DNA from 3 places in the Paenibacillus sp. G2S3 genome. Region 1 is predicted to be linked to each of the others. Evidence: predicted binding sites of a transcription regulator. Region 1 holds the regulator's gene; each other region holds the start of a gene.

Region 1 (10,127 bases):
AGTCATCTGAACCATATGCTCGGTTTGATACGGGAAACCAAGCTGAAGGCAATGGTTTATAACGCTTTAGGTTGCATCCGGGCCTCTCAAGAACGTTTCAATGAAGCGCAGGAGCTGTTTGGCCTTTCTTTGCAGCTTGACCCGGCACTTCCTGAACCAACCGTTAATTTGGAGGTTTGCCGCCGCCGAGGAGGTAAGCTTCATTTCGGAAATCAGCTTGTTTCATTATTGTAAATTATTACGTTTACGGTTTATTATTCTGCATTTACATTCAAGCGATGCATCCCCTGAACCTGTGGTGTGCATCGCCTTTTTTCGCAACTTCTGTTATGCTGATTAAGAGTCTCAATTGAAAGGGAATAGAATTATAATGAAATTTGCCGTGCTTGATTTTGAAACAACGGGAACCCAATCCGTGGGTGAAATTATCCAGGTTGGCCTTGCAATTATAGAAGAAGACCGGTCCATCTCCCGGGTATATGGTTCCTATGTCAAGCCCGGAACGCCGATACCTCCTTTTATAACTGGTCTGACGGGAATTACCGACGATGATGTGAAGGATGCACCTGAGCTGGATGAGATGATGATGGAGCTTGTTCCACTCTTGGATGATGTTGTGCTTGTAGGGCATAATGTCGCATTTGACTTCCATTTTTTGCAAAATGCTTTAGACCGATGTGGGTATTTACCATTTCAAGGGCGGATTTTAGATACGATTGATTTTCTGAAAATCTGCTTTCCTTCCCTCACATCCTATCAACTAGGGTCAGTCAGTGCACATTTTGGCGTGACGCATGATCGTCCGCATCAGGCAGACAGTGATGCACTCGCAACTGCTCTTGTATTACTGAAATGTCTGGAGGAGCTCTACGATTTGCCTCTGCTGACGATCCAGAGACTCTGTGAGCTGTTTACGGAAGAGGATAGTGATCTGGGTTGGTATTTTGATGGTCTGCTGCGTGAACGGGAAGCGGAGACGCTTCAGCCCGAAGGTGATCTGACCTTCTATCGCCAACTAGCGCTTGCTGTAGGAGACTGGAATGAATTAGCTCCACCTAGGGACGAGCATGCTGAGAATCCGCTGCAGAATTTATCTTTTACAGATTATATGGATGAAGTAACTAAAAGGCTTAAAGATACTTTGCCACAATATGAGAGCCGAGAAGCTCAGGATATTATGATCAATGAGGTGATGACGGCACTTGCCGAAGACAAACATCTATTGATCGAAGCAGGGACAGGAACCGGCAAATCGCTTGGTTATTTGCTGCCTGCCATATACCAAAGCGTACGCTCGAATGAAAAAGTCATGGTCAGCACTCATACTATTAATCTGCAAGATCAATTGCGTGAGCGTGATATTCCTTTGTTAACGCAGGTAGTTCCTTTTCCATTTAAAGCTGCAATTTTTAAGGGCAGAGGGCATTATTTGTGTCTTCGTAAGTTTGAACATAAAATTAATAAAAAAGACTTTATAAGTCCGAGGGAAGATGCGCTTACTGCGGCTCAGATGATCGTTTGGTTGACACAAAGTGAATCAGGAGATGACGAAGAGCTCAATCTAAGTGGTCGTGGCGGAGATTTCTGGGAGACGGTGGCAAGCGATACCGATTCTTGTCTGGGCCGTTCGTGTCCTTGGTTCCGTAAGTGTTATTACCACCGGGCAAAACATGAAGCTGGTATTGCTGATGTGGTCATTACGAACCACTCTAAGCTGTTCGCAGATGTTAAGGCTGGGCACCAGCTACTTCCGGCTTATGAACATCTTGTTATTGACGAGGCCCACCATCTGGAGGATGTGGCTGGCAAGCATTTAGGCATGCATATGAAGCATTTCACGGTTGCACATACACTTTCGCGTCTTTATAAGGATAGTCGAAATGGCCAACTTCCTACGCTTCGCCAAATGCTTCAGTCATCAGGCAGTGAGGAAGCTTCTGAATGGAGTGGAGTGATCGATAGAATCTATCCGGATCTGCTTACCGTAAAAGAAACCTGGGATCTACTTAGTGATAAACTATTCAGCCTCTTGCCGGAACGTAGCGATGCAGCGGCGGGAGAAGCTGGACAGTTAGTCATGCGGTTACTTCCTACCCGTAAACCGAATGATTGGGATGAATTGGTTGCTTTAGAGAATACTATGAATCTGACATTAAGCGAAATTATCCGTAAGGGTGATAAAATGCTTAATGAGATGCGTGACCAAGAAGGTCAATCTTCCTCAGATAGTCTAGTTACCGATATTAGCGGCTTATTTAAGGATTTAGCTTCTATACGTGAGCAAGTTCGGTTTTTTATGGGATTAAACGACGAGAATGTAGTATATTGGCTGGAGGCGAATGGAAATTATCGCAGTAAATCGCTACAGTTGTATGCCGTTCCTGTTGATGTTAGTACTCAGCTTAAGGAGCTGTTTTTCGACAAGAAGAAAAGTATCGTGCTAACCTCGGCGACACTCTCTGTCGATAAATCGTTCCAGTTTATGATCGATAATCTTGGATTAAATGAGGCTGCCGAAGAAGGGCGATTGATGACATCATTACTCCCTTCTCCATTTAAGTATCGGGAACAGGCACTGCTGGTTATTCCGCGGGATTTCCCTAGTGTGAAGGGTAGTGTGGGAGATGCTCGATTTGTCGATACACTCGTACAGTCGCTAGCAGAAGCAGCTATTACAACACGTGGGCGGATGCTTGTCCTGTTTACTTCTTACAAGATGCTACGCCAGGTTTATGATCCTCTCAAAGAGGCTCTAGCCTCACAAGAGATCACGGTGCTAGGGCAAGGCGTGGAAGGTGGTAGCCGCAGCAAGCTGATCCGCCGTTTTCAGGACAGTGCAGCCTCTGTACTGTTAGGAACAAGCAGCTTTTGGGAGGGTGTAGATATTCCAGGTGAAGCATTAACATGCTTGGCCATCGTGAGGCTTCCATTTCAACCGCCGAATCACCCCCTAGCGGAAGCGAAGTCTGAGTTATTACAAGCCCAGAAGAAGAATCCGTTCATGAAGTTGTCTGTTCCTCAGGCGGTTATACGCTTTAAGCAAGGATTTGGAAGACTGGTGCGGACAGCGCAGGATCGGGGTATTGTTATTGTGTATGACACAAGGGTGATCGAATCCCACTATGGGAAGTATTTCCTGTATTCGTTGCCTGGCCCGAAAATGGAGCATATGCTTACAGATCAAATGGTTCCTCGTATAGCGGAGTGGTTGGAGGACGGAGGCGTTTCTTGAAAAGGGCGTCTTCCCTATAATTAATCACTCTACAATGAAGGGCGGTATAAGAATACCGCTCTTCATTGAGACGAGGTGCAGAAATTTCGATAGGATATGAACAGAATATTACTTAAATTAGGAGGTAAATTATGAAATCGGATAAAATATCAGAAGCCGTTGTTCGCAGACTTCCTGTGTACTTGCGTTTCTTGAATGATCTCCAGAAACGTGAAATATTAACCGTTTCCTCACAAGAACTAGGGCAAAAACTTGATCTGAATCCTGCTCAAATCCGTAAAGATTTAGCTTATTTTGGAGACTTTGGTAGAAAAGGTATTGGGTATGACGTAACTTACCTTATTGAGAAAATTCGTCATATTCTGAAGCTGGATCAACAACTGAATGTAGCTTTAGTTGGTGCCGGTAACCTTGGACATGCATTATCTAATTACAATGCTTATCTGAAAGATACTATGAAGATTACCGCAATATTTGACTCTTATGCGCCTAAGGTTGGGCGTAAAATCAACTCTCTTACCGTTCAACCAATGGAGGAGCTAGGTCAGACGGTTCGTGAGCAAGGTATTCGAATTGGGATTATTACAGTGCCTGATTCAGAAGCGCAGAATGTAGCAGATATTCTTATTGAATCTGGCATTGAGGCAATTTTGAATTTTGCGCCAGTGATTCTTAAAACACCACCGAATATCCGGGTTCATGCTGCCGATTTTACAACGGATTTGCAAAGCCTTGCTTATTACTTGAAAGACGGAAAGGAAGAAAGCGGAAATGAAGAGCAATAAAACGATTATCAAGGGCGGGCGTTTTCTTACTCCGGGAACGGATGAGCCGGTTCTAAGTGGATATATGACTATTGAAGATGATTTGATCACTTACATAGGAAAAGAAGAGCCTCTAATGGAAGATGGTGTGCAAGTTGTTGATGGCAGTCGTCTGCTGTTTATGCCAGGTCTGGTAAACACACATGGCCACGCCGCAATGTCATTACTTCGTGGTTATGGAGATGATTTAGCCCTTCAGGTGTGGCTTCAAGAGAAGATGTGGCCGATGGAAGCGAAATTCACTGGAGAAGATGTATACTGGGGAACCTCCTTGTCGGTTCTGGAAATGCTAAAAGGTGGTACTACAACCTTCTTGGATATGTATGATCATATGGACCGAGTAGCAGAGGTAGTCGAATTATCAGGCATCCGTTCCGTACTGATGAGAGGCGTAATTGGCTTATGCCCAGAGGAAGTACAAAATCACAAGCTTGCGGAAGCGATTTCTTTTGCACGAAATTGGCATGGTAAGGCTGATGGTAGAATTACGACGATGATCTCGCCACACGCCCCATATACTTGCCCACCGGACTTCTTTGTTAAGTTTGTACAAGCGGCACATGATTTGGATTTACCGATGCATACCCATATGTCCGAGACCAAACGCGAAGTGGAGCAGAATGTGGTGGATTACGGACTTCGGCCTGTAGCGCATTTAGAGAAGCTTGGAATGTTCACACGTCCGTCTATTGTTGCACATGGCGTTCATTTGAATGATGAAGAGATCGAGATACTGGCTCGTCATGATGTAGGCGTGTCTCATAACCCAGGAAGTAATCTGAAGCTGGCTAGTGGAGTGGCGCGGGTTACGGATCTTCTAAAGGCTGGTGTGAAGGTGTCACTGGGTACAGATGGTGCGGCAAGCAATAATAACCTGGATATGTTTGAAGAGATGCGTCTTGCAGCTCTCATCCATAAAGGTGTAAGTGGTGATCCGACGGCTGTTCCAGCTCCGGAAGCGCTGCGTATAGCTACAGAGTATGGCGCAAAGTCTATCTTTTTAAATGATGTGGGTAGACTCGCTGTTGGCATGAAAGCGGACTTTATCGCGATTGATATAGACCAGCCGCATTTGCTACCACACACAGATCTGTTGTCTCATGCTGTATACTCTGCCAGCGCCAAGGACGTTGAGCATGTATGGGTGAATGGTAAACAGGTTGTAAAACATGGAGAATGTGTAACGCTAGATGAGGAAGCAATCCGTCGTAAGGCGCAAGAATCATTTGATGGACTGCTTAAACGATAGTCTAAGATCATAACGAATAACTGAAAGGCTGTGACTTTCTGCGATTGCAAAGTTACAGCCTTTTGTGTTTCTGATAATTAGATCATTGAATTGGATATGAAACTTTGGATAAACACACAGGTGTGTTATATAATCAAAAAAGATATATTACTAGAAAGGGAGCTGCACCTTGAAGAAAAGGAAAAAATGGATCCTCCTGGGGTCAGTTCTGATTCTGCTCCTTCTGTTCGGACTTATCCAGTTCTATGCTTATATTATGAAAGATCAATGGAACGAGCGAGATATCGCTAAGGATGTCGCCAAAACGAGTGCTGGTCTAACAGAGGTAACTAAAGCGCAAAAATCCGTGTGGGATGAAAATGCGGTGTACTGGGTCTTAACAGGGAAGAATGAAGCTGGGACCGAGTTGATGGTTTGGGTACGTTTTACTGTAGACGGGAAGATTGCTGAAGACACCGATTCAGTATTTGCTGAGGAACTAAGTAAAGGGACTTCTGAAGCGAAAATGCGTAGCCTTATAAAAGCCGATCTTCCGGACATCAGCATTGAGCGGTTGTTGCCAGGAGTATATAACGGAGAGTATGCTTGGCAGCTTTTTTATAAACAAAGCGGTCGGTACTATTATCAATTTTATCGGTTCTCAGATGGGGCTCGAATGGGTGAAGGATACAGTTTACCTAGCCGCTAAATTAAACAAAAGCACTACAGGAGAAACAAGCGGACCATTTATGGTTCGCTTGTTTTCGTTCAAATGAAATACTAATTTGATATACTATTAGTATACGAAATGTGATATACTATAAGAGTGGTTTTTATATATTATATTTAAGGATACATGTGAAAAAAGGCCTGTTAATTAAGAGTAACAGCCCTTTTTTTGTCGAAATAAATCAAGATGTTTAATAAATTGGAAATATTTAAAAAATAAAATTTTAAATATCTTCACACTTTTTTAAAATTTCGTATATACACATGTGATATACTACTGTTTGTAATTAGAACAGTATTAGTAGAACGTTAGGTTCTGATGAGCTTTTGACAGCTATGACTTTGGATCATTCTGTTTACATTTTTTCATCTTTGAGAGGAGGACGTTTCTTGAAATTACGTCTTGTACCTGTACTAATAACGTCTCTACTGTCGGCTATGCTATTATTTGGAGGATTCTTTTTATATCGTCAGTTTGCTTTACAGGAACCACTCCAAAAGATTGTATCTGGATTTGAGGGAGTAAATACTTCACATATTAGTATTAACCGCGAAGAGGTCACTTTGAAACTTGATTTGCAGCCGGGCACGAATTTACGTGATCTAGTATCATATGTATCCAAAGAAGGAAAATCAGTGATTGAGGGACGTAAGCTTAAACTGGATGTGGAGCAAAATTCAAGTGAACTATTGGATGATTATTGGGATAAAGCGATGTTCTCTGTAGCTGAAGCCATGGAGAGCCATAAATATACGATTATACCTACAGAGCTTGATAGATTGAAAGAGCAAAATTCGGAATATAGAGATGTGATAGCATCTACTGAAATCGACGATACCAATGTGTATGTAAGCTTGAGTAATGGTAAAGAAAGCAAATTTATTATTTTGCCGCGAAAACCTGCGACCTTGGGGGTATGGAATAATGCCTAAGTACCTTAAAGAAATTTTAATCGGATTTATTCCTGTGCTGTTTATTTTCATGGCTTTTTTAGGTATTAATATATTCCCGATTGTTATAGCAGCTGGAATGCTTACTGCATTACTTATAATTGCTCATTTGCGTGGCGGGCTTACGGTGAACGCTGGTGCGGGGAAGAAACGCCAGAAGGAAGGGCCTTCAAAGCTCACTTTTGAAGAAATTGGTGGGCAAGATAATGCGAAGCAAGAGCTTCGTGAGGCACTCGATTTTTTGATCCGGCACGAGGAGATTAGTAAATTTGGGATTCGTCCTTTGAAAGGGATTCTGCTCACTGGTCCTCCGGGAACAGGTAAGACCCTTATGGCCAGAGCAGCAGCGCATTATACAAACTCCGTATTCGTAGCTGCATCAGGTAGTGAATTTGTAGAAATGTATGTTGGTGTCGGGGCTGGTCGGATCCGCGATTTGTTCAAGGATGCTCGTAACCGTGCTGTTAAGGAGAACAAACAAAGTGCCATTATTTTTATTGATGAAATTGACGTAATTGGCGGTAAGCGCGAAGGCGGTCAGCAACGTGAATATGATCAGACCTTAAATCAGCTATTGACCGAGATGGATGGTATTTATAATAACGAAACTCCGCGTATTTTGCTGGTAGCTGCAACAAACCGGAAAGAAATGCTTGATTCAGCATTGTTACGTCCTGGACGGTTCGACCGCCATATTCAAGTGGACATGCCTGACAAAAAGGGACGCAAATCGATTCTAGAATTGCATGCGAAGAATAAGCCTCTTCATACAGAGGTGAGTCTCGACAAAATCGCTGAAGAAGCCTATGGCTTTTCCGGTGCTCAGCTTGAAAGTGTCATGAATGAGGCTGCGATTTATATGATGCGTGAGGACTTGACAAAAGTGGAGCAGCGGCATCTGTCGATGGCGATTGACAAGGTAATGATGGGTGAAAAAACGGATCGAGAAACCAATCATGAAGAGAAAAAGAGGGTCGCCATTCATGAATTGGGACATGCCATCATGGCAGAGCTCCTTCGTCCAGGAAGCGTTAGTCAGGTTACGCTGACTCCGCGTGGGCAAGCCCTTGGATATGTGCGACACAATCCTCAGCAAGAGCAGTATTTGTACACCAAAGATTATTTGGAAGACCAGATTATGATTGCACTTGGTGGAGCAGCGGCTGAAGAAATGTATTATGGCGGACGAAGCACTGGTTCACGCGGTGATTTCGATCAGGCGCTAAATATTGTGGAAACGATGATGAAGTCAGGATTAACTTCGCTGGGTATTGCCAAGCTGGAAATGGTTACCACTGAAGAGCTTATGAAGGAAAATAGTAAGATATTGGATGAGTTGATGACGCGCACTCGTGAGCACCTTGAAAAGCAACGAAATGTATTTGATTACTCTCTTGACATTTTAATGAAGGAAGAAGTACTCTCTGGAGAGCAATTTCGATGTCAATTTCGTGACAGCGTCCTTTTACCAGCATAAATATTTATGCTGGTTATTTTTTTTTACTTTTCAGGCATGCTAAGATATCATTATATGTCGGGCTTTATAAATTTTTGCGACAGACAAGGTACAATACAAAAGTATAGATACCTGAAAGGATGGAGACTTTTTTATGAATTTCAAAAAAATAGGTGTCATCGGCGGTGGCACAATGGGACAAGGTATTGCTGAAATGTTAGCAGCCAAAGGCCTGGATGTATTACTGGTGGAGAAAACCGCGGAGAAACTGGACTACTCTTACGAAATGATCGAGACAAGTCTAGATAAGCAACTGGAGAAATGGGCGATCACTCAAGCTGAGAAGAAGCTGATTCTTAGCCGCATTCAAAAAGTGACACATTTCGCGGAGCTCAGCTCTTGTGACATGGTTATCGAAACCATTGTTGAGGATTTGGAAGAAAAGAAAAAGATTTTGAATCAATTGGATCAAGTATGCCCGAACCACATTATTCTTGCCAGCAATACATCAACACTTAGCTTGACTGAACTTGCAAGTTCTACGATGTATCCGGAACGCGTGATCGGAATGCATTTCATATATCCTGTAGCTAAAGTGGATCTTGTAGAAATCGTACGTGGTCTGAAAACTTCAGATGCTACTTTTGAAGATACAAAATCCTTTGTTGATGAGATTGTTGAGAAAAAAGGTGTAATGATTTATGAATCCCCAGGATTTGTAACATCACGCCTCATTTGCTTGTTTATCAATGAAGCTATGCATGTGCTGCAAGAAGGCGTTGCCTCCGCACAGGATATTGACGATGCTATGCGTATTGGTTATCAATTCCAATATGGACCGCTTGAAATGGCTGACAGATTTGGCCTGGATTCGGTACTTGCGGCACTCGAAAATATGTTCCGTGAATACGGAGAACTGAAATACCGTCCTTCTACAATTCTTAAGAAGATGGTACGTGCAGGACAACTGGGTATGAAATCAGGAGAAGGCTTCTTCAAGTACGACAAGGATGGTGACCGTGTATGAATATTTTAGTTATTAACTCAGGTAGTTCTTCTTTGAAATATCAGCTGTATAACATGACCGATGAATCGGTTTTGGCTAAGGGTTTGGTTGAACGTATTGGGATGGATTCCTCCATTCTGAATCATAAACCTACTGGCAAAGCGGAAGTGACAGAAGTAAGCGAAATTCTGGAACATAATACTGCGATTCGCAAAGTCCTTGCTTGTCTTACAGACAAAGAGCATGGTGTAATTGAATCTATTAAAGAAATTGATGCTGTAGGTCACCGCGTAGTGCATGGTGGAGAGTTCTTCAAATCCTCCGCACTTGTGGATGCTGACGCAAAAACGAAAATTCGTCAATTGTTTGACCTTGCACCACTGCATAACCCAGCAGCAATGATGGGGATTACGGCTTCTGAAGTAAATATGCCAGGTGTACCGCAGGTTGTTGTATTCGATACTGCATTCCACCAAACCATGCCTGAAAAAGCTTATATGTACGCTATTCCTAGAGTATTGTACAATAAATATAAAGTTCGTCGTTATGGCGCACACGGTACATCACACGACTTCGTAAGCAAGGCTGCTGCGGAGTACTTGGAGCGTCCGCTGGAAGATCTGAAGATCATTACTTGTCATATCGGTAACGGCGGTAGTGTAACTGCAGTTCAAGGTGGAGTATCCGTGGATACTTCCATG
Region 2 (10,127 bases), 1.7 Mb from region 1:
CAGCTCCGGCGGCTTTAAAAGCGGCGGCAGAGGCACATCCAGATAATGTGAGTGGAATTTCATAACTAAAACTTGTTACCATAGGGAAGTTAGCGGACAAGCTAATCACCTATGGTAACTTTACTTTGTGGATGTATGGATAATTGATCGAGTGGAATATATAGCTTCTTATATTTTAAAAAAAGGTTCTTAGTGTAACTTTTTTAAAGGAAAGCTTGTCTAATAGATAAATAGAGTGTTTCGACTTCGAGGAGGAAGAACTTGCAGATGTCTAAAAAATTGAAGTTAGTGAGCTTGTTGATTATCGTTATTGCAGTCGGCTGGGGAATTGGGAAATATACGACAACTTCTCCCACTGCGAACAATAGCGGGTCCGATATAAATGTACAGGATAATCTTCAAGGTAAGCCTGGTGAAGACGGTAATAGTACCGGAGAAGGCATTACAGACCCAGTGGTAGCTAATCCATCTAATACAACAGATCCCTCTGATCCGTCCGAACCGGATAGTAACGGCAAGGGAAATAGCACTGATGATTCTTTTAAAGAGCCTGACAGCGTAGCTGTGATGGTGAATAAGGAGTATGGACTGCCGGAGAACTATAAGCCAACGGATCTAGTCTACCCGGAAGTGCGGTTTACATTTAAAGAGAAAATCGAGAAGCGTATGATGCGTAAGGAAGCTGCCGAAGCATTAGAGAAACTGTTCGCAGGCGCAGAGGAAGACGGGATTTACTTGGCTGGCGTTTCGGCCTACCGCTCTAAGGAAACCCAAACAAGGCTGTTCAATCGTTATGTTGAGAAAGACGGAGAAGAACTGGCTCGTACTTACAGTGCCGTGCCTGGCTATAGCGAGCATCAGACAGGGCTTGCTATCGATGTCTCAGGAAGTGACGGGAAATGTGCTGCGGAGAGCTGTTTTGGTGGAACGAAGGAAGCGGAGTGGCTAGCGCAGCATGCAACCGAATATGGTTATATCATCCGCTTTCCAGAAGGAAAGCAGGACATTACAGGATATAAGTATGAGCCTTGGCATATCCGTTATGTGGGCAAGGATATAGCCACTTATATTGCGGATAAAGGGATTACGCTGGAAGAATATTATGATGTCGTACCCGTATCCAAATAACAGAGTGATAGAGAGCAGTCCTAAGAAATACATAGGACTGCTTTTTTTTATCTTAGTGGTTACAGAAAGTGTCTAAAAGTTGCATTCTATTACAATTCGGGTAAGATACGTAGTGTAGTAAGTACATGGAAGGAAGGGGAATTAGGATGTCAATCTACAATTTTTCCGGCGTTACGCCTTCGGGTAAAGAAGTGTCATTTACGGAGTATGAAGGCAAGGTACTGCTGATTGCCAATACGGCCAGCAAATGCGGACTTACACCGCAGTATGGGGATCTCCAGAAGCTATACGAGCAGTATAAGGATCAGGGACTTGTAGTATTAGGATTCCCTTGCAATCAATTTGCGGGTCAGGAGCCGGGTACAAGTGAAGAGGCAGAAGAATTCTGTCAGATTAATTATGGGGTTACCTTTCCCGTATTTGCCAAAGTGGATGTGAATGGACCGGATGCCAGCCCTCTTTTCAATTATTTAAAAGAGCAGCAACCGGGTAGTGGGGACAACAGCGATATTAGCTGGAACTTCACGAAGTTCCTTATTGATCGTGGCGGAAATGTAGTGGCTCGTGTGGAGCCAAAGGAATCGCCAGAAACGATGACAGCACAGATTGAGTCCTTACTGTAGACCACTTAGGGTCTGATAAATTGTTATTTTACAAGTATCCTTTCGACCTCGGTCTTTGGCCGAGCCTCGACGGGATTTTCTTTTTTACATAGGAATATGGAATAGCCGCCTTAAATTTTGTAGTGATAAATTATACTTGACGCTTTACAGAGACCATGTATCCTTTGAAGAGAATATAATGCCTATGCAAAATATGCATAAAGCGTGGGATGCAGCAGGATAATAACGGCAGGAGGGTTCTATACAAGCATGAAGTTAATTACAGAGGTAGCAGCACAAGCGGGAATTGGCGAAGAGCATCTGGAACTATACGGAAAATATAAAAGTAAACTGTCACCTTCCTTATGGGAAGACATGAAGAACAAGCCAGATGGCAAGCTGGTATTGGTCACTGCGGTGAATCCAACCCCTGCTGGCGAAGGGAAGACCTTAACAACCATTGGGCTGGCACAGGCATTGAACGCAGCAGGAGTAAAGACCGTGGCTGCCTTGCGCGAACCCTCCCTCGGACCATGCTTAGGCATGAAAGGCGGTGCCACGGGTGGCGGTAAGTCACAGATCGTTCCGGCAGATGAGATTAATTTGCACTTTACGGGTGATATTCATGCAGTAACTTCTGCACATAATCTATTGTCAGCGATGATTGACAATCATATCTTCCAAGGCAATAAGCTGGGTCTTGATCCGCAGCGTATCGTTTGGAAACGTGTGATGGATATGAACGATCGCAGTCTGCGGAATATCGTGACAGGGCTCGGAGATGGAAATGGAGCTGTACGGGAAAGTGGATTCCAGATTACGACAGCTTCTGAGATTATGGCTGTATTATGCCTATGCGATAATCTGAGTGATCTTAAAAAGCGTTTGAACCGCATTTTGATTGGTTATGACCAAGAGGGAGAGCCTGTAACGGCCGAGCAAATAGGGGCAGTTGAAGCGATGACAGCGCTGCTGAAGGAAGCGGTTAAGCCTAATCTGGTGCAGACCTTGGAGGGTACTCCTGTTATTGTACACGGTGGTCCTTTTGCGAATATCGCCCATGGCTGCAGTAGTGTTATCGGTACTCGTTATGCACTCAAGCTGGGAGAAGTTGTGGTTACGGAAGCAGGCTTCGGAGCGGATCTGGGTGCAGAGAAATTCATGGATATCAAATGCCGGCAAGCGGGTCTAGCCCCTTCAGCGGCAGTGCTTGTCGTGACGGTGAAATCCTTGAAATATAACGGGGGTGTACCTAAAAATGAACTCCAAACGGAGAACCGGATGGCGCTGCGCTCTGGATTGTCTAATTTGGAGCGTCATGTAGAGAATCTCGGCAAATTTGGGGTACCTGTTCTTGTTGCCATTAATCATTTTGAAGGCGATAGCCCAGAAGAGATTACTGACGTTGTGGAGGCTTGCCGCCGATTGAACGTTCCTGCGGCAATATCCAAGGTATGGGCAGAAGGTAGTGCGGGCGGACAAGAGTTGGCTTCGGAACTAAAGAAGCTTCTGGACCAAAGTGACACTGAGCGCTTTGCTCCTTTGTATGAGAATGAACTCGACATCTCTTCCAAAATCACCAAGATTGTGCGCGAAATTTACCGTGGTTCGGAGGTTAACTTTTCTCCTGCGGCCAAACGCAGCCTAGCGGTGATTGAGCGCCTTGGGTTAAAGGATCTTCAAGTATGTATGGCGAAGACGCCTTATTCCTTCTCAGATCAGCCTAGATTGCTTGGCGCTCCTGAAGGGTTCACTGTAGGTATCCGTGATATAACCCTTTCGCTCGGTGCAGGGTTTGCTGTAGTGATTACGGGCAATATCGTTACGATGCCAGGTCTACCTGCTAAACCAGCCGCTGAGGCACTATGGATGGATGAGGATGGCGTGATTCACGGTTTGGTGTAAATTCAGTTTATGATTAGGCTTTTCCCTGTTGGACGAGGGGGAAGCCTTTTTTGCGCGTTATAAGAAAGTATATCCTGAGGGGTCAGAACATAATGTCTTACGCCTATGGCAAAGCTAACGAGGTCGCAATCGGCAGCAGTGACGGAAAATGCTTAAAATTGTGAACAATCTGAGAATATAGGCGAAAAGACTTGTAATGTGATAAATATCACAATATAATCAGTTTATAAAGTGAAATAAATCACAAATAACTCATCGGTGATCAGATATCTAATTTGGTCAGTCAAGTAATTCGAATATATATCCAGGTTGTCCATTTGAAGGAGGAAGAAAATAATGAAAGTAGCTGTCATTGGATGTACCCATGCCGGAACTGCCGCAATTGTAAATACTGCTAAGCTTTACCCAGAAGCCGAGATTACGGTTTATGAGCGTAATGATAATATTTCTTTCTTATCCTGTGGAATTGCTTTATACGTAGGTGGAGTAGTCAAAGACCCTCACGGGCTGTTCTATTCTTCTCCAGAGAAGCTTGCTGAGCTTGGTGTAAAGACCAACATGCGTCACGAAGTGACCGCAGTGGATACGAAGTCCAAAACGGTGCGTGTTCGCAACTTGGTAACGGGACAGGAGTTTGACGATACCTACGATAAACTGATTATGACTACAGGATCATGGCCAATTGTGCCTAAGCTCGAAGGGCTTGAGCTGGAAGGTGTCTTGCTTTGCAAGAACTATGAGCATTCCAACACCATTATAGAAAAGGCTAAACACGCGAATAAAATCACAGTCGTAGGCGCTGGTTATATCGGCGTAGAATTGGTGGAAGCCTTCCAATTGAACGGGAAGCAGGTCACGCTAATTGATGGTGAGGATCGTATTCTAAATAAATATTTGGACCCAGAGTTCACTGCACCGATCGAACAATCCTTTAAGGATCATGGAATTAAATTAGCGCTGAATGAGAAGGTTAGTTCTTTTGCTGGCGAAGGTGGTAAAGTTACCAAGGTTATCACAAGCCAAGGGGAGCATGAGACTGATCTTGTTATTCTCTGTATCGGCTTCCGTCCGAATACTGAGCTCTTAAAAGGTCAAGTGGATATGCTGCCAAATGGCGCAATTCTGGTCAATGATTATATGCAGACTAGTTGCCCAGATGTGTACGCCGCTGGTGACAGCTGCGCGATTCATTACAACCCTACAGGTAAGCACACTTATATTCCACTAGCAACCAATGCAGTACGGATGGGCACTTTGGTCGCACGTAACTTGATGACAGAGACAATTCCTTATATGGGTACTCAAGGGACTTCCGGCATTAAGATTTATGAAGATAATATCGCTGCTACCGGTCTTACTGAAGAAGCAGCTAAAGCTGAAGGAATGGACGTAGAAACAACCATGATTATTGACAACTACCGTCCGGAATTTATGCCAACCTTCGAGCAAGTTCAATTAAAAGTTGTATTTGATCGCGCTACACGCCGTATTCTCGGAGCACAAATCATGTCCAAGACGGATTTGACGCAATCGATCAACACAGTATCTGTATGTATTCAAAATAAAATGACAATCGATCAGCTTGCCTTTATTGATTTCTTCTTCCAACCTCATTACAACAAGCCTTGGAACTTCCTGAATACAGTAGGTCTTGAATCGTTACCTACATCAGTACCTACATCAGTACCAAGTAAAGAGGCAGTAACCGTATAAAAAGGGGACGTTTGTCTCCGAAGTGGATTTGGATGAATTAGTTGGTCTTTAGCAAAGCAGCGATCCCCCTGTAGGGAGATCGCTGCTTTTTTTGTTAGGTGGAGGATGATTCTCTGCATGGGTAGGTGCAAACCCGCTTGGCTTCGGTTATGGTACGGACCCATAAGACGCTATTTAGCCATTCATTGTCTTTTGAGTGTGTTTTCGGACACCAGTGCAGCTATTACGTAAAATGAGGTGCAATTTTGGTGTTTTTCGTGCGAATAGTGACTATGGGGTCCTATATCGAGCCAAATGTGCCCAAAAGCTACGGTTAAGGACATCTGAGTCCGATAACAACTTTGTTCACTTCAAAAGTGGTCAAAAGTGAGATAATTTGATCAATTAAATAAGCTTTATGTTCTAATGGTGCACAGACTACAGTAAATTTGACATGTCAGTGAAAACTTTCACTTAGTTTTTCGTGGAGTGATAATTATCACGTTAATGTGTTTTATGACACGCTACAATGGTCGTAAAGGAACAAATTTTAAGTAAATAGATGAAGGGGATAGGAATCATGGCTTATAATAAACCGCAGCAGATTGCCGCAGTCACGGTCGAGAACGGCATAAAAAAGGCGCACAATCCTTTAAGCACCGTACTAATTCTGGGCTTTCTGGGAGGAGCGTTTATCGCGCTCGGATTTTTACTGGATATTCGCGTCATTGCTGGCGCACCACATGAATGGGGATCCATCGCTAACTTTATAGGGGCAGCAGTCTTTCCTGTTGGATTGATTCTAGTACTGCTTGCAGGGGGAGAACTACTGACAGGCAATATGATGGCTGTGCCACTTGCTTTTATGGCGAAGAAGATATCCTTCTGGGAAGTTGTTAAGAATCTTGTATTGATTACCCTGAGCAATCTAGCGGGAGCTTTGTTTGTAGCTTACTTTTTCGGTCACGTGGTTGGTCTAACCTCTGACGGTGTGTATTTGGAAAAATTAGTGGAGATGGCAGGACATAAGCTTGAGGCAGATTTCTTGCCGGCATTTGTTTCCGGTATCGGTTGTAACTGGCTCGTAGCTTTGGCTGTATGGCTCTCCTATGGAGCAGATAACTTCAGTGGTAAAATTCTCGGCATCTGGTTCCCAACGATGGCTTTTGTAGCTATCGGCTTCCAGCACGTTGTAGCCAACATGTTCTTAATTCCGGCTGCTATTTTTGAAGGTTATTTTTCATGGGGAGAGTATTTCAATAACTTTGTTCCGGTATGGCTAGGCAACTTGACGGGCGGCGCCATTTTTGTTGCGGCAGCTTATTGGATGGCTTACCTGCGTAAAGAGCCTGCATCTATTCAATCCGTGGACAGCATGTCCGGCAGCGGTGTAAAGAAACACGCCTAAACCTATCTTATAGAGCACTCCTTAGAATAGTCGAGGGGTGCTTTTTACTGTATAAACAAATAAAATCCGCCGTGATGTATCCAATCTCGGGGGAACGAATTCGGATGCACGGCGAATTTTAAAAGGGGGAGTGTTTCTAGGCTCTATTACCCCGACTTTGCAAGAACGAATCACATCGTTTTGTTTAGTCTGCTTTACGGACGATAGCGGCAACTATAATATATAAATAGATAGTAGGAGCAATGGAGGATTGCGGACGTGAACGGGGCCACTTTTTTCTCAGCTACGGTAGAAGTTAGACCTAAATAAGAGGTAGAGTATGGAGATACTTTATCACGATAGCACGTCAATGCGTCTGCTTGCTCTGAACCCTGTTTTGGGATAATACTGGATGGAATAATGACACATATATTACAGGGGATGTACACTACTTATGAAGTTTTTACAGAATTATCCTAAAGAAGTTAAGATATTTTTAATTGCCAGCCTAATTAACGCAACCGGTAGTGCACTGATGTGGCCTCTGGTTACAATGTATGTATTTGATGAGCTCGGACGCAGCATGTCGGATGCTGGATTAGTAATTCTTATTCAATCGGTTGGAGGGATCGTGGGTCAACTACTCGGGGGCTCACTCTATCATAAGGTAGGCGTTAACCGGCTGATTGTTGGAGCACTGGGCATGAATGCACTTGCCCTGTTCACTTTGCCGGCAGCAAGTAGCAACTGGACGTTATTTATGGTCGCGATGGGATTGGTAGGGCTTTTTAATTCGTTGTCATTACCTGCGATTCAGGCGTTTATCGGCTTTCGTTTTACGAAGCAGCGCGGAGAGCTGTTTAATGTTATTTATGTCGCCAATAATATTGGTGTAGCACTGGGTACGGCGTTAAGTGGTTTTTTGGCCGATATTTCTTATATGCTCAGCTTTGTGATGAACGGCGTAACCTCAGCGGTATTTGCGGTATTCTTTTTTGTATATCTCAAGAAAGTTGGAGGAGATTCTTCACAGGAGGTCGCAGAACACCAGAAGGCTGGTCCTGACAAACAATCCACCTGGAAGCTAATGGGGCATACACGAATTTATCTTTATATGGGTATTGCCTCGATGTTCCTACTGTTAGGGAACTCTATCTGGAATACAGGGGTGTCCCCTTTTATTATTTCAGAGGGCTGGCCTAAGAAAACGTATGGTTTCCTATGGACGCTGAACGGTATTCTTATTTTTGCGGCCCAGCCACTCGTAACAGTGATTAAACGCTGGTTCGCATCCACCTCAACGGCCCAAATGACAGTAAGTGCTCTATTTTATTTGGGTGGGTATGCTGTTCTTTTATGGATGCCGACTTATTCAGGTCTAGTGCTTGGGATGGTACTCGCTACGCTTGGGGAAATGCTGATATCTCCGGCCATGCCTTCCTTTATTTCGGATCATGCAGGTCGCAGTGCTCCTTTCTATTTAGGGCTAAGTGGAGGCATGGGGGCAGTCGGCAGGGTGATTGGACCATACTTAATGGGTAGGTTATACGATAGTGGAGGCTTAGCGCCTACCGCATGGTTGGCATGTGCGATGGCACTGCTGTCCGTAGGATTCTTTATCGTTCATGCATATATCAACCGCCGAGGAAATTCATTGGAGCGGTCAATAGGATAGTTGAGCATAGTGGATTCAAATGATCTGCGATGAATTCTATAGAGGTGCAAGGCAAGGGGTGTACATCTTTATGAAACGAAGCAACAGGGATAGGCTTATAATAAGATTCTCAGAGATTAAAGACGTGCGGGAACTGATACATCTGGATCATATGATCTGGACGGAGGACACTAGTCCGGGGCCATTAATGTGGCGTTCTCAAGAGGATTACCTACTGAATGCTCCCCCGGGTTCACAGCTTGTCGCGTTAAAGGATGACAAGCTATGCGGATATGTTGGGTTTGGCTGTCCTAGTCGAATGGAGAGTAACAGGCATGTGTGTGAGGTCAATATTGCTGTCCATCCGGATTATCAACGTTTAGGTATTGGCCGGCAGCTCATAGAGGCTATTAAGGAACATGCCGCAGAGAACGCCATTCGCAAGCTGCGTTTACGCGTATTATCCTGTAATGAATCAGCGCTTTCTTTTTATCGTAAATGTGGGTTTGTGGAAGAGGGACGTCTGCGGGAGGAGTTTTATCTAGGCGGTCGTTATGTGGATGAAATATTTATGTGCTGCATGCTGACAGGAGGAAAAGGATATGGAGATCATCTCGCTTAATGTGGGGCGGCCGATAACAGTGGATTATCGGGGGAAACCTTTAGAAACTGGCATTTATAAAATGCCTGCAGAAGGATCGGTTCAGCTACATATGAGCGGATTTGATGGAGACGGGCAAGCAGACCTTAAACATCACGGCGGTCCTGATAAGGCAGTTTGTGCCTATCCGATCGAGCACTATTCCTACTGGGAGCAGCAGCTTGGGAAGAAGCTGGAATACTCTGCCTTCGGAGAAAATATAACAACTGCCGGCTTATTGGAGACAGACGTGTGCATTGGCGATGTGTACGAAATAGGCACCACTGTGCTGCAGGTCAGCCAGCCCCGGTATCCTTGCTTCAAAATCTCACAAAAGCATGGTCCGGCAGATCTTCCAGCTCAAGTACTGGACACTAGATATAGCGGATTTTACTTGCGTGTGCTTCGTGAAGGGAAGATTTCAACCGGAGATGTAATTGTCAAAAAAGAAAATGGGGCTGGCGGTGCGTCCGTGGCGCATGTTCTGCATTTAATGCAAGTAGGGCTGCAAGAGGAAGCTGCACTGGCAGAGCTTGCGGAGCTAGAAACTCTTTCTGCCGTAGTTCGGAACAAATTTCGAAAACAGCTGGGTCTGCCGGAAAATTAGATACGATCTACATACGAAAATAAGCCTGGAGGCGTATGCCTTCCAGGCTTATTTCTATTTATGAGTTTATATGTTTTGCTTGCGTAGCCTAGCTTAGCCGAGCAGCTGCCATTCACTACGCAATAAACCGTATACGGCGTGGTTTACGTAGCCATGAGGCAGTTTCTCTGCCTGTCTAATCACACCCTCGAGCACAAAACCAAGCCGTTCCGGAATCGCCCGGCTGGAAACATTTCCGGTTGCGCAGCGGATTTCAACACGTTGTAGCTCCATTTCCAGTAGTGCATAGTCCACTAGAACCCGACAGGCACTGGTCATATACCCTTTGCCTTCATAGCCTTCACCAAGCCAGTAGCCGATCCCAACAGCTCTGTTATGCCAGTCAATCTGGTGATACCCAACAACACCGGCGAGCTCACCGCGAACCCATAGTCCAGCGGTAAAAGCACCATTGTCAGTGCTTTGTTTAACTGCATTTTTGATGAAATTAAGAGTGTGAGCCTGTTCCGTAA
Region 3 (10,127 bases), 260 kb from region 1:
TTCTATGTCTTATTATTGGATTCTGGGTTCCGATTGCTTTTGCCATTATGATCTCAGAGCTTAGAAAGTTTGGGGGCTTTGTACGTGTAGCGGCTTACCTTCCTTTCGTAATGCCTGGTGTGGTTCTATATGGACTGTGGAGATGGCTTTATGATCCGGTAGGTCCGATCAATGCGTTATTAACCTCGATGGGTGTGGACCAGGTTGCCTTCTTGACAGATACAAGGTGGTCGATGATTTCCCTTGTGTTTATGGAGACGTGGCAGCAGTTCGGATCAGGGATGCTAATATACTTGGCTGCAGTACTCAGCATTCCACGAGATTGGTATGAAGCCGCCGAGATTGATGGAGCAGGTATATGGGCACGTATAAAGTACATCACATTGCCTTCACTGCGTAATTTAATCTTTTTGATGCTAATCCTACAAATTATAGGTACTTCACAAGGGTATCAGTCACAGATGGCGCTGCTTGATGGTGGACCAAATAATACTACACTTACCTACGCATTGTTAATCGTAAAATATGCATTTACAAGACTTGATTATGGAACAGCTACTGCGCTTGGTATGTTAATGTTCATTGTCCTAGGTGGTTTGGGCATTTTACAGTTCAAGCTTAACAAGGAGGACTATTAAGATGAAGAGCGCAGATAGAGGAATTCTTTCAGAACACGACTTGAAAAAAACAAGTAATAAGATCATTTATGGCTTGATGTGCATTGTCATTTTGATTATGGTTTTTAGCATGCTGTACCCGATTTGTATGACGTTATTCAACGGGTTGAAGTCGAATCAAGAGGTGAATTCATTCCCACCGCATTTTTTTCCTCAGGAATGGCACTTCAGCAATCTTAAGGATGCTATGAATTACATTGATCTGCCGATGTTCCTTAGAAACACTATTTATATCTTTTTAGGGAATATGGTTGTGACTCTAGTCGTATTGGGAATGTCGGCTTTTAGTATTTCCCGTATGAATGTTCCGTACAAAAGAGCGATTTACTTCTTCTTTCTAATGACATTGTTTATTCCGGCTACCAGCTACATGATTCCGAACTTTGTCAATTTGAAGGAGCTCGGATTGCTGAATCAGTATGCGGCTTTCTGGCTGCCAGCGGGTGCGAACACCTTTTACTTTTTATTGTTAAAGAACTTTTTTGACGGGATTCATCCAGAAATCTTTGAAGCCGCACGCATTGATGGGGCCTCTGAGCCGAGAAGCTTTTTCTCCATTGCCGTGCCACTATCGATTCCGATTTTTGCTACACTAGCGATCTTTATCTTTTCTACCGCATGGAATGACTGGTTCTGGCCATCTCTAGTTATGCATAGTGAAGAGAAATATACGCTTGCGACAGCGATTTATAAATACGTTATTAATGTGAAGGCACTCAATACTAATATTAAATTTGCAATCCTGTTTATAGTATCGTTGCCTCCAATTATTGTCTTCTTGATTTTCCAGAAATTCATTATGCGTGGGGTTGCTTTATCAGCAGTGAAAGGGTAAGCAATTATCGACGAATTTAACCATGGATCGTAAACATGCACATGAAAGGAATATAAATGCACCTCGTTTGTAAACGGTTTCTAATTTATGATCAATATGTAAGATAATTATGAATTGAAAAGGGGAGTTTCAATGCGTAAGTACTCTAGCGTTCTACTAAGCGTACTTGTAGCCGGATCATTGCTATCTGCTTGCAGCGGCAACAATAACGGAAACACAGCGGGAAACAAAGGCGGGGAAGCATCCACTGCGCCAACAAATGCGGTAACGGATAATACAGCAACCGCTACGGATGCGCCGGTGGATGACATTACTCAAAGAAAAGTGACGATCAAGATTCACTACCCAACACCTGACTTGACTGAAGTGAGAGCACAAGAAGATGACAAGATTAAGCGTTTTCAAGCTGAATATCCAAACGTTGAAATCGTTAAAGACGACTGGCAATACAATGTAAGTGAAATCGGAATCAAAATGGCTGCGAATGAAGCACCAACCTTCTTTAACACCTACGCTACAGAAGCTAAATTCCTGGTGGAAAAGGGCTGGGTTGCGGACATTACGGATCTTTGGAATAAATATGAATTTAAGGATCAAATTAACCCAGTACTGCAAAATCAATTTATCATTGATGGTAAAGTTTTCGGCGTAACTCAAAAAGGTTATGTAACAACTACGATGATCAACAAAAAAATGCTGGATGAAAAAGGCGTTGCGGTCCCACCAATGGATTGGACTTGGGATGATATGCTGAATACGGCTAAAGGCGTAGCTGATGTTAAAAAAGGTATTTCCGGTATTGCTCCAATGGGTAAGGGTAACGAAGCAGGCTGGAACTGGACCAACTTCCTGTTCGAAGCTGGCGGCGAAATCCAAAAGGTTGAAGGCGGTAAAGTTGTAGCTACATTTAATTCCGATGCTGGTATTAAAGCGCTGGATTTCTACAAGAAACTTAGATGGGAAGCTAACGCGATTCCTCAGGACTGGGCTCTGGGCTGGGGCGATGCTGTAGGCGCATTCCAACAAAGTCGTACAGCAATGGTAATGGCTGGATCCGATGGCGTAATCGAGCAAGCGCTGAATCAAGGTGGACTGAAACCTGAGGATGTGCTCACATATCCAATGCCTGCTATGGAAAAAGGCGGCAAGCATACTGGGGTACTTGGTGGCGATTACCTCGTAATTAATCCTAATGCAACACCTGACGAGCAAGAAATGGCATTCCGTTATATCACATTTGATTACTTCTCTGATAAAGGTTTGGAAGCATTGGATGCAGTTCTTCAACAACGTACAGCTGATGGCAAATACTTTATCCCGCCGCTCTTAGATTACTACTCAGCAGATTCTGAGTTCGGTAAGAAGACTAAAGCTGTTTATGACAAGTATACAAACGTATACCAATACAGCCCTGATATTATGGGACTTTTGGATGGTAAGCCTGAAGCTCAATACAATACACAGGACTACTACGCAACCATGTCTAATGTCATTCAAGAGCTGTTCTCCAAAAAAGGAACGGATTCTAAGAGCCAGCTTGAAGCAGCAGCTAAAACAGTTCAAGAGAAATTCTTTGATACGATTAAAGCGGAATAGGCAAGTGAAAAAATCGGTCCCTTTGGGTCGATTTTTTTGTTGTGATGATTTATAAATTTATAAATGATTAGAAATAGTGATAATAAACTGGAAATTATTATGGCGTAGAAGAATCGAATTTTTTTTGCTGTAGGGGATGTTTTTTTGAGGGTGTATTTAGAAGTATGGGACAAAATGGGCTTAATATTTTGCTTATCAAAGTATAATTCTAAGATTTTAAGGGTTTTATAGCACATAATATGGTAAAAAGACTATAATATGATCGAATGAAAGCGCTTTGAAAACAAATCAAAAAAACTTTATACTTTGTGAAAGATTTCACTATACAAGGTAGAAATCATGTGATAAGATAAATGTGTAGAGAAAAACAACTAAAAATTGACAGGAGGACGAGGGAGATGGCAGTTAAGAATGAAGTCGCCGCCCAAGTTAAACAAGTTACCGCTGAAGAGTATATACAGAATTTAGTGGATAAAGCGAAAAAAGCGCATGAGGCGTTCATGGCGCTAGACCAAGAGCAAGTTAACACAATCGTTCATGCAATGGCGTTGGCTGGACTCGACAAACATATGTACCTCGCAAAATTGGCCGTCGAAGAAACAGGACGCGGCGTATACGAAGACAAAATTACGAAGAACATCTTCTCGACAGAATATATCTGGCACGGAATTAAATATGATAAAACAGTAGGCGTTATTGAAGATAATCCATATGAGAACTTTCAAAAAATTGCTGAACCCGTCGGAATCGTTATGGGCATCACTCCAGTAACCAACCCAACATCCACCACGATGTTTAAAGCGTTGATTTCGATTAAGACACGGAACCCTATTATATTCGGTTTCCACCCATCTGCGCAAGAGTGTAGTGCTGCAGCAGCTAAAATTCTTCATGATGCAGCCGTGAAAGCTGGCGCACCTGAGAACTGTATCCAATGGATTGAAATGCCAACAATGGACAAGACAAACGCTTTGATGAACAACCCAGACGTTGCTCTTATCCTGGCAACTGGCGGATCTGCAATGGTAAAAGCAGCTTATAGCTGTGGTAAACCTGCTCTTGGTGTAGGCCCTGGTAACGTACCAGCCTTCATTGAAAAGAGTGCTGATATCGATCAAGCGGTAACGGACATCATTCTTTCTAAAACATTCGATAATGGTATGATCTGTGCTTCCGAGCAAGCGATTATTATTGAAGAACCAATCTTCGACCAAGTGAAGAAGAAAATGATTGCTAATGGCTGCTACTTTGTTAATAAAGAAGAAGCTGGTAAGCTGACTAGCGGTGCAATGAACGTTGATAAATGTGCGGTTAACCCAGCAATCGTTGGCCAATCGGCAGTGAAGATTGCTGAAATGTGTGGCATTCAAGTTCCTGCTGGCACAAAGATTCTGGTAGCAGAACTCGAAGGCGTAGGCACTAAATACCCATTATCTGCGGAAAAATTGAGTCCGGTTCTTGCTTGCTATAAAGTTAAGAATGCTGATCAAGGTATCGAACGCGCAGCTGAAATCGTTGAATTTGGCGGTATGGGTCATAGCTCGGCTATCCACTCCAACAACGAAGAAGTGATCATGAAGTTCTCTAACCGTCTGCAAACAGGACGTATTCTCGTCAATTCGCCTTCGACACATGGCGCTATCGGCGATATCTATAACACTAATATCCCTTCACTGACACTGGGCTGTGGATCTTATGGTCGCAACTCCGTATCGCAAAACGTTACAGCAATCAATTTGATCAACGTGAAAAGGGTGAATCGTCGTACCGTGAATATGCAATGGTTTAAAGTACCTGACAAGATTTATTTCGAAAAAGGCGCTACTCAGTACCTGACCAAAATGCCTGATATTACACGTGTTGCAATTATCACTGACCCAATGATGGTTAAGCTTGGATATGTTGAAAGAGTTGAACATTACCTGCGTCAACGCCAAACTCCTGTAGCTATCGAAGTGTTCTCAGAAGTTGAACCAGATCCATCGACAACTACAGTTGAAAAAGGTACTGCAATGATGAACAGATTCCAACCGGACTGCATCATCGCACTTGGCGGCGGTTCCCCAATGGATGCTGCAAAAGGAATGTGGTTATTCTATGAACATCCAGATGCTGACTTTAACGGTCTGAAGCAAAAATTCATGGATATCCGTAAACGGGTTTATAAATTCCCTAAACTGGGAAATAAAGCGAAATTCGTTGCAATTCCAACTACTTCGGGTACTGGTTCGGAAGTAACATCTTTCGCAGTTATTACCGATAAAACAACGGAACAGCACACTAAATATCCTTTGGCTGACTACGAATTAACTCCAGACGTAGCCATCATCGATCCTGAGTTCGTCTACAGCTTGCCAAAAACGGCGGTTGCTGATACAGGGATGGACGTATTGACACATGCTATCGAAGCTTATGTATCTGTTATGGCGAGTGACTACACAGATGGTCTGGCTATCAAAGCGATTCAACTGGTGTTCCAATATCTAGAAAGATCCGCACTTCAAGGTGACAAGCTTGCCCGTGAGAAAATGCACAATGCATCGACATTGGCTGGTATGGCTTTCGCGAATGCGTTCTTGGGTATTAACCACAGTTTGGCGCATAAATGGGGCGGACAATACCACACCGCTCATGGTCGTACTAACGCGATCCTTATGCCACACGTTATCCGCTATAATGCTAAAAAACCTACGAAGTTCGCTTCATTCCCTAAATATTCGCACTTCGTAGCTGATGAGCGTTACGCTGAAATTGCCCGTATTCTGGGATTGCCAGCTCGCACAACTGAAGAAGGTGTAACTAGCCTGATCAATGCGATTCGCGATATGAATAAAAAATTGGGTATCGAAGAATCGTTCCAACAACTGGGCTTTGATGCTAAGGACTTCGAATCGCGTGTAGATTACTTGGCTGACCGTGCGTTTGAAGATCAGTGTACAACTGCCAATCCTAAGCTGCCACTGGTATCTGAGCTTGCTGATGTATACCGTAATGCATTCTACGGAAGATTTGATAATTAACAAATGGTTAAATAGAGAATAGGATAGTTGTGGACTTAGATAAAGGTGACAAATATCACTCGAAAGGTGATATTTGTCACAGTGTTTTTATAGAAAATAAACTAGAATGTTTATATAAACAACGGTCCCACATATGAAATGTTGATTGTGAAATTTGGAACAACCACATCTTTTGGGGATCACGAGACACGGGATCAACCTTCAAGCCCGCGATCTCTACAAATATAATAAATATAGATGGAGGGATTTAGCATGTCGGTGATTGAAAAAGATGTACAAGAGGTTAAGTCGGGATGGCGTAATTTTGTAAAAGGTAAATGGTCTAAGAAAGTTGACGTTAACAACTTTATCGCTAGTAACATTAAGCCTTATGAAGGTAATGAGCAGTTCCTCGTAGGACCTACTAGTAACACAACTGAACTGTGGAAGATTATTTCCCAACTGAGCAAGGAAGAAAGAGAAAGAGGCGGCGTATGGGATGTTTCCCTAGATACTGTCTCCACAATCACTTCACATGCTCCAGGCTACATTGACAAGGACAAGGAACAAATTGTAGGCGTGCAGACTGACGCTCCTTTCAGACGTTCTATCCAGCCATTCGGCGGAATCAAGATGATGGTCGATGCTACGAAGGCTTATGGCTTCGAGCTTCCACAAAACATCGTTGATATGTTCACGAACATTCGCAAAACGCATAACCAAGGCGTATTTGATGCATATACACCAGACATGAGAGCAGTGCGTAAATCCGGCGTTATCACAGGTCTTCCTGATGCTTACGGCCGCGGACGCATTATCGGCGACTACCGCCGCATTGCTCTGTACGGTATTGATTTCTTGATTAAAGACAAAAAACAACAACTAACTGAGCTTGAAGTGGATTCCATGACTGAAGAAGTAATTCGTTTGCGTGAAGAGCTGTCCGAGCAAATTCGTGCACTTGGCGAATTGAAGGAAATGGCGGCTGCTCACGGTATGGATATTTCCAAACCAGCGACGAACTTCAAGGAAGCTACGCAATGGGTATACTTTGGATATCTGGCAGCGGTTAAAGAGCAGAATGGTGCGGCGATGTCCCTGGGACGTGTATCCTCCTTCCTAGACATTTATGCAGAACGAGATATTGAAGAAGGTACTTTGACTGAAGAACAAGTACAAGAAATTGTCGACCATTTCGTAATGAAACTGCGTATCGTGAAATTCTTGCGTACACCTGACTATAACGATCTATTCTCCGGTGACCCTACTTGGGTAACTGAATCCATTGGTGGTATGGCTGAAGACGGAACCACTCGAGTTACCAAGAACAGTTTCCGTTTCCTGAACACCCTGTACAACTTGGGTCCAGCTCCGGAACCAAACTTAACTGTTCTGTGGTCCGAAAGATTGCCTGAAGGCTTCAAAAAATATTGTGCTAAGGTTTCCATTGAAACTAGTGCAATTCAGTATGAGAATGATGATTTAATGCGTCCATACTGGGGTGATGATTATGCGATTGCATGCTGTGTATCTCCAATGCGCATCGGTAAACAAATGCAGTTCTTCGGTGCTCGTGCTAACCTGGCAAAAGCTTTGCTGTATGCTATTAATGGCGGTAAAGACGAGAAATCCGGAGCACAAGTTGGACCGGAATTCCCAGCGATCACTTCTGAATATCTGGATTATGACGAAGTAATGAAACGCTTCAAACCGATGATGGAGTGGTTGGCTAAGACTTACGTTAACACTTTGAACATCATCCACTATATGCATGACAAATATTCTTACGAACGTATTGAAATGGCACTGCATGACCGTGATATTCTGCGTACTATGGCTTGCGGTATCGCTGGTCTGTCCGTTGCAGCTGACTCCCTGAGTGCTATTAAATACGCGAAAGTTAAACCAATTCGTAACGAACAAGGTATTGCAATTGACTTCGAAACCGAAGGCGAATTCCCATGCTACGGTAACAATGACGATGCTGTAGACAGCATCGCAGTAGAATTGGTTGAAACCTTCATGACAATGATCCGTAAAAACAAAACTTATCGTGATGCTGTACCGACTCAATCGGTATTGACCATTACTTCGAATGTAGTATACGGTAAGAAAACAGGTACTACACCTGACGGACGTAAGAAAGGCGAACCTTTTGCACCAGGTGCTAACCCAATGCACGGACGTGATAAGAAAGGTGCTCTGGCTTCGCTGAACTCTGTAGCCAAACTGCCTTACTCCGATGCACAAGATGGTATCTCCAACACGTTCTCCATCGTACCTAAGGCACTAGGTAAAGACGAAGAATCCTGTAAGTCTAACCTGGTACACATGATGGACGGATACTTCCATAACAACGCTCAGCATTTGAACGTTAACGTATTTAATCGTGAACAGCTGATGGACGCTATGGATCACCCAGAGAATTATCCACAATTGACTATCCGCGTATCCGGTTATGCAGTTAACTTCATCAAGTTGACTCGCGAACAACAAATGGATGTAATTAACCGTACGTTCCATGGTTCGATGTAATTCGTTCCTATTCATTGAAGATCTTTGAATGAAGTACTACATTGAAATAATTGCAAGGAAGTTACCGCCCTTGAAACAAGGGCGGTAATATCTTGTTTGAGAATCGTTAAAATTTTAAATATCACAGCCGCGATCAAGGGAAGTGACAGTCTCAAGGGCAGGGAGCTTCTTCGTGAAAGAGCTGTTAATCTGACGTGGCGAAAGGGTGACATCCTATGATTAAAGGTCGTATACACTCCTTGGAAACCTTTGGAACCGTTGATGGACCTGGTATTCGATTTGTCTTATTTATGCAAGGTTGCTTGTTGAAATGCCAGTATTGCCATAACCCTGATACTTGGGCTTTAGATGAAGGTAAAGAAATGACTCTAGAAGAAGTGCTCTCAGAGATCGAGCCTTATTTAAACTACTATCGTTCATCCGGTGGTGGGTTAACTGTATCCGGCGGAGAACCAACTTTGCAGGCACAATTTGTAAAGCAGTTATTTACGGAAGTTAAGAAGCGTTGGAATTTGCACACCACATTAGATAGTAATGGTTATAATGAGGGTGACAAGATTAATGACTTATTAGATGTTACAGACTTAGTGATGCTTGATTTGAAACATATTGATGAAGATGCACACATTAAGTTAACTGGAAAATCTAATGATCGGACCTTGAAGCTTGCACGCTGGCTGTCGGATCATAACCGTAAGATGTGGATTAGGCATGTATATGTTCCAGGCATTCATGACCGTGAAGAGGACCTTATCAATTTAGGTCGTTATATTGGAACCTTAAATGGCGTTGAGAAATTTGAAATCTTACCTTATCATCAAATGGGTATCTATAAATGGGAAATGCTCGGCAAGGCTTATGAATTAGATGGAGTGCCATCCCCTACGGATGAAGAAGTTCAGCGGGCTTACCGCTTGGTCGAAGAAGGTCGTAAGCAGACAGCGCTGGTATAATTGTTACCTACATTAAGTGGGGCCGTTCCTTCAGTGAATTACTGCTGAAGGAACGGCTTTTTTTTGTTATGAGGGATGTCGGATGCCTTTAAAAGGGGTAATTTTGTATTTTCTCTTTTAAAAACATGATATATTTACAGCTGTTAATTAACGAGTCGAAAATACGTTGTGATAGATATTATATCATTATTTTAAATTTGTATTATTATTTCCTAAGTGTATGTATGGTTAGATCACGTAATATAGCGATTAATCGTAATAATTACTAAAACTAAGTTATATTACATTACATGTTGTGTAGTTGATTCCGCTTTCATTAGAGATTTTTATCCCTATAGTAGATGAATCTTAACCTTACGAGAATGGAGTCTGTTTTCTATAATAAGAAATGTAAAGCACAACATTATATGGGGGGTCACAAGAAATGAAAAAAGGTATGACTTTGCTATTGTCCCTGATTTTTGTATCATCAGCTTTACTGGCAGGTTGCGGAAGCAACAATAATGCGTCTTCTAACAAAGGAGATGGAAAC

What was found. The regulator Rex, encoded in region 1, represses fermentation and respiration genes when NADH is low (regulators of the CRP and FNR family bind a similar motif). The targets are predictions, from matches to a motif close to TTGTGAAATATTTCACAA.
Region 2: QNH28_RS27905 (formate/nitrite transporter family protein) is a predicted target of Rex. The motif match lies at 5,786-5,803, and genes of this name have one in related genera.
Region 3: adhE (bifunctional acetaldehyde-CoA/alcohol dehydrogenase) is a predicted target of Rex. The motif match lies at 3,415-3,432, and genes of this name have one in related genera.

Annotation. Positions count from the first base shown of each region.
Region 1 covers NZ_CP126095.1:4,590,854-4,600,980, reverse strand. The annotation lists gene QNH28_RS20170 (tetratricopeptide repeat protein) at 1-234, shown strand, start outside; gene dinG (ATP-dependent DNA helicase DinG) at 371-3,232, shown strand; gene QNH28_RS20160 (redox-sensing transcriptional repressor Rex) at 3,364-4,017, shown strand; gene QNH28_RS20155 (amidohydrolase) at 4,004-5,305, shown strand; gene QNH28_RS20150 (cell wall elongation regulator TseB-like domain-containing protein) at 5,475-5,993, shown strand; gene QNH28_RS20145 (hypothetical protein) at 6,404-6,946, shown strand; gene QNH28_RS20140 (AAA family ATPase) at 6,939-8,441, shown strand; gene QNH28_RS20135 (3-hydroxyacyl-CoA dehydrogenase family protein) at 8,575-9,447, shown strand; gene QNH28_RS20130 (acetate/propionate family kinase) at 9,444-10,127, shown strand, end outside.
Region 2 covers NZ_CP126095.1:6,300,045-6,310,171, reverse strand. The annotation lists gene QNH28_RS27930 (DEAD/DEAH box helicase) at 1-46, shown strand, start outside; gene QNH28_RS27925 (M15 family metallopeptidase) at 268-1,128, shown strand; gene QNH28_RS27920 (glutathione peroxidase) at 1,275-1,751, shown strand; gene QNH28_RS27915 (formate--tetrahydrofolate ligase) at 2,001-3,635, shown strand; gene QNH28_RS27910 (FAD-dependent oxidoreductase) at 3,972-5,348, shown strand; gene QNH28_RS27905 (formate/nitrite transporter family protein) at 5,908-6,735, shown strand; gene QNH28_RS27900 (MFS transporter) at 7,169-8,389, shown strand; gene QNH28_RS27895 (GNAT family N-acetyltransferase) at 8,460-8,990, shown strand; gene QNH28_RS27890 (MOSC domain-containing protein) at 8,971-9,615, shown strand; gene QNH28_RS27885 (GNAT family N-acetyltransferase) at 9,709-10,127, opposite strand, start outside.
Region 3 covers NZ_CP126095.1:4,849,749-4,859,875, reverse strand. The annotation lists gene QNH28_RS21420 (carbohydrate ABC transporter permease) at 1-638, shown strand, start outside; gene QNH28_RS21415 (carbohydrate ABC transporter permease) at 640-1,512, shown strand; gene QNH28_RS21410 (ABC transporter substrate-binding protein) at 1,645-3,108, shown strand; gene adhE (bifunctional acetaldehyde-CoA/alcohol dehydrogenase) at 3,507-6,128, shown strand; gene pflB (formate C-acetyltransferase) at 6,381-8,642, shown strand; gene pflA (pyruvate formate-lyase-activating protein) at 8,858-9,595, shown strand; gene QNH28_RS21390 (extracellular solute-binding protein) at 10,020-10,127, shown strand, end outside.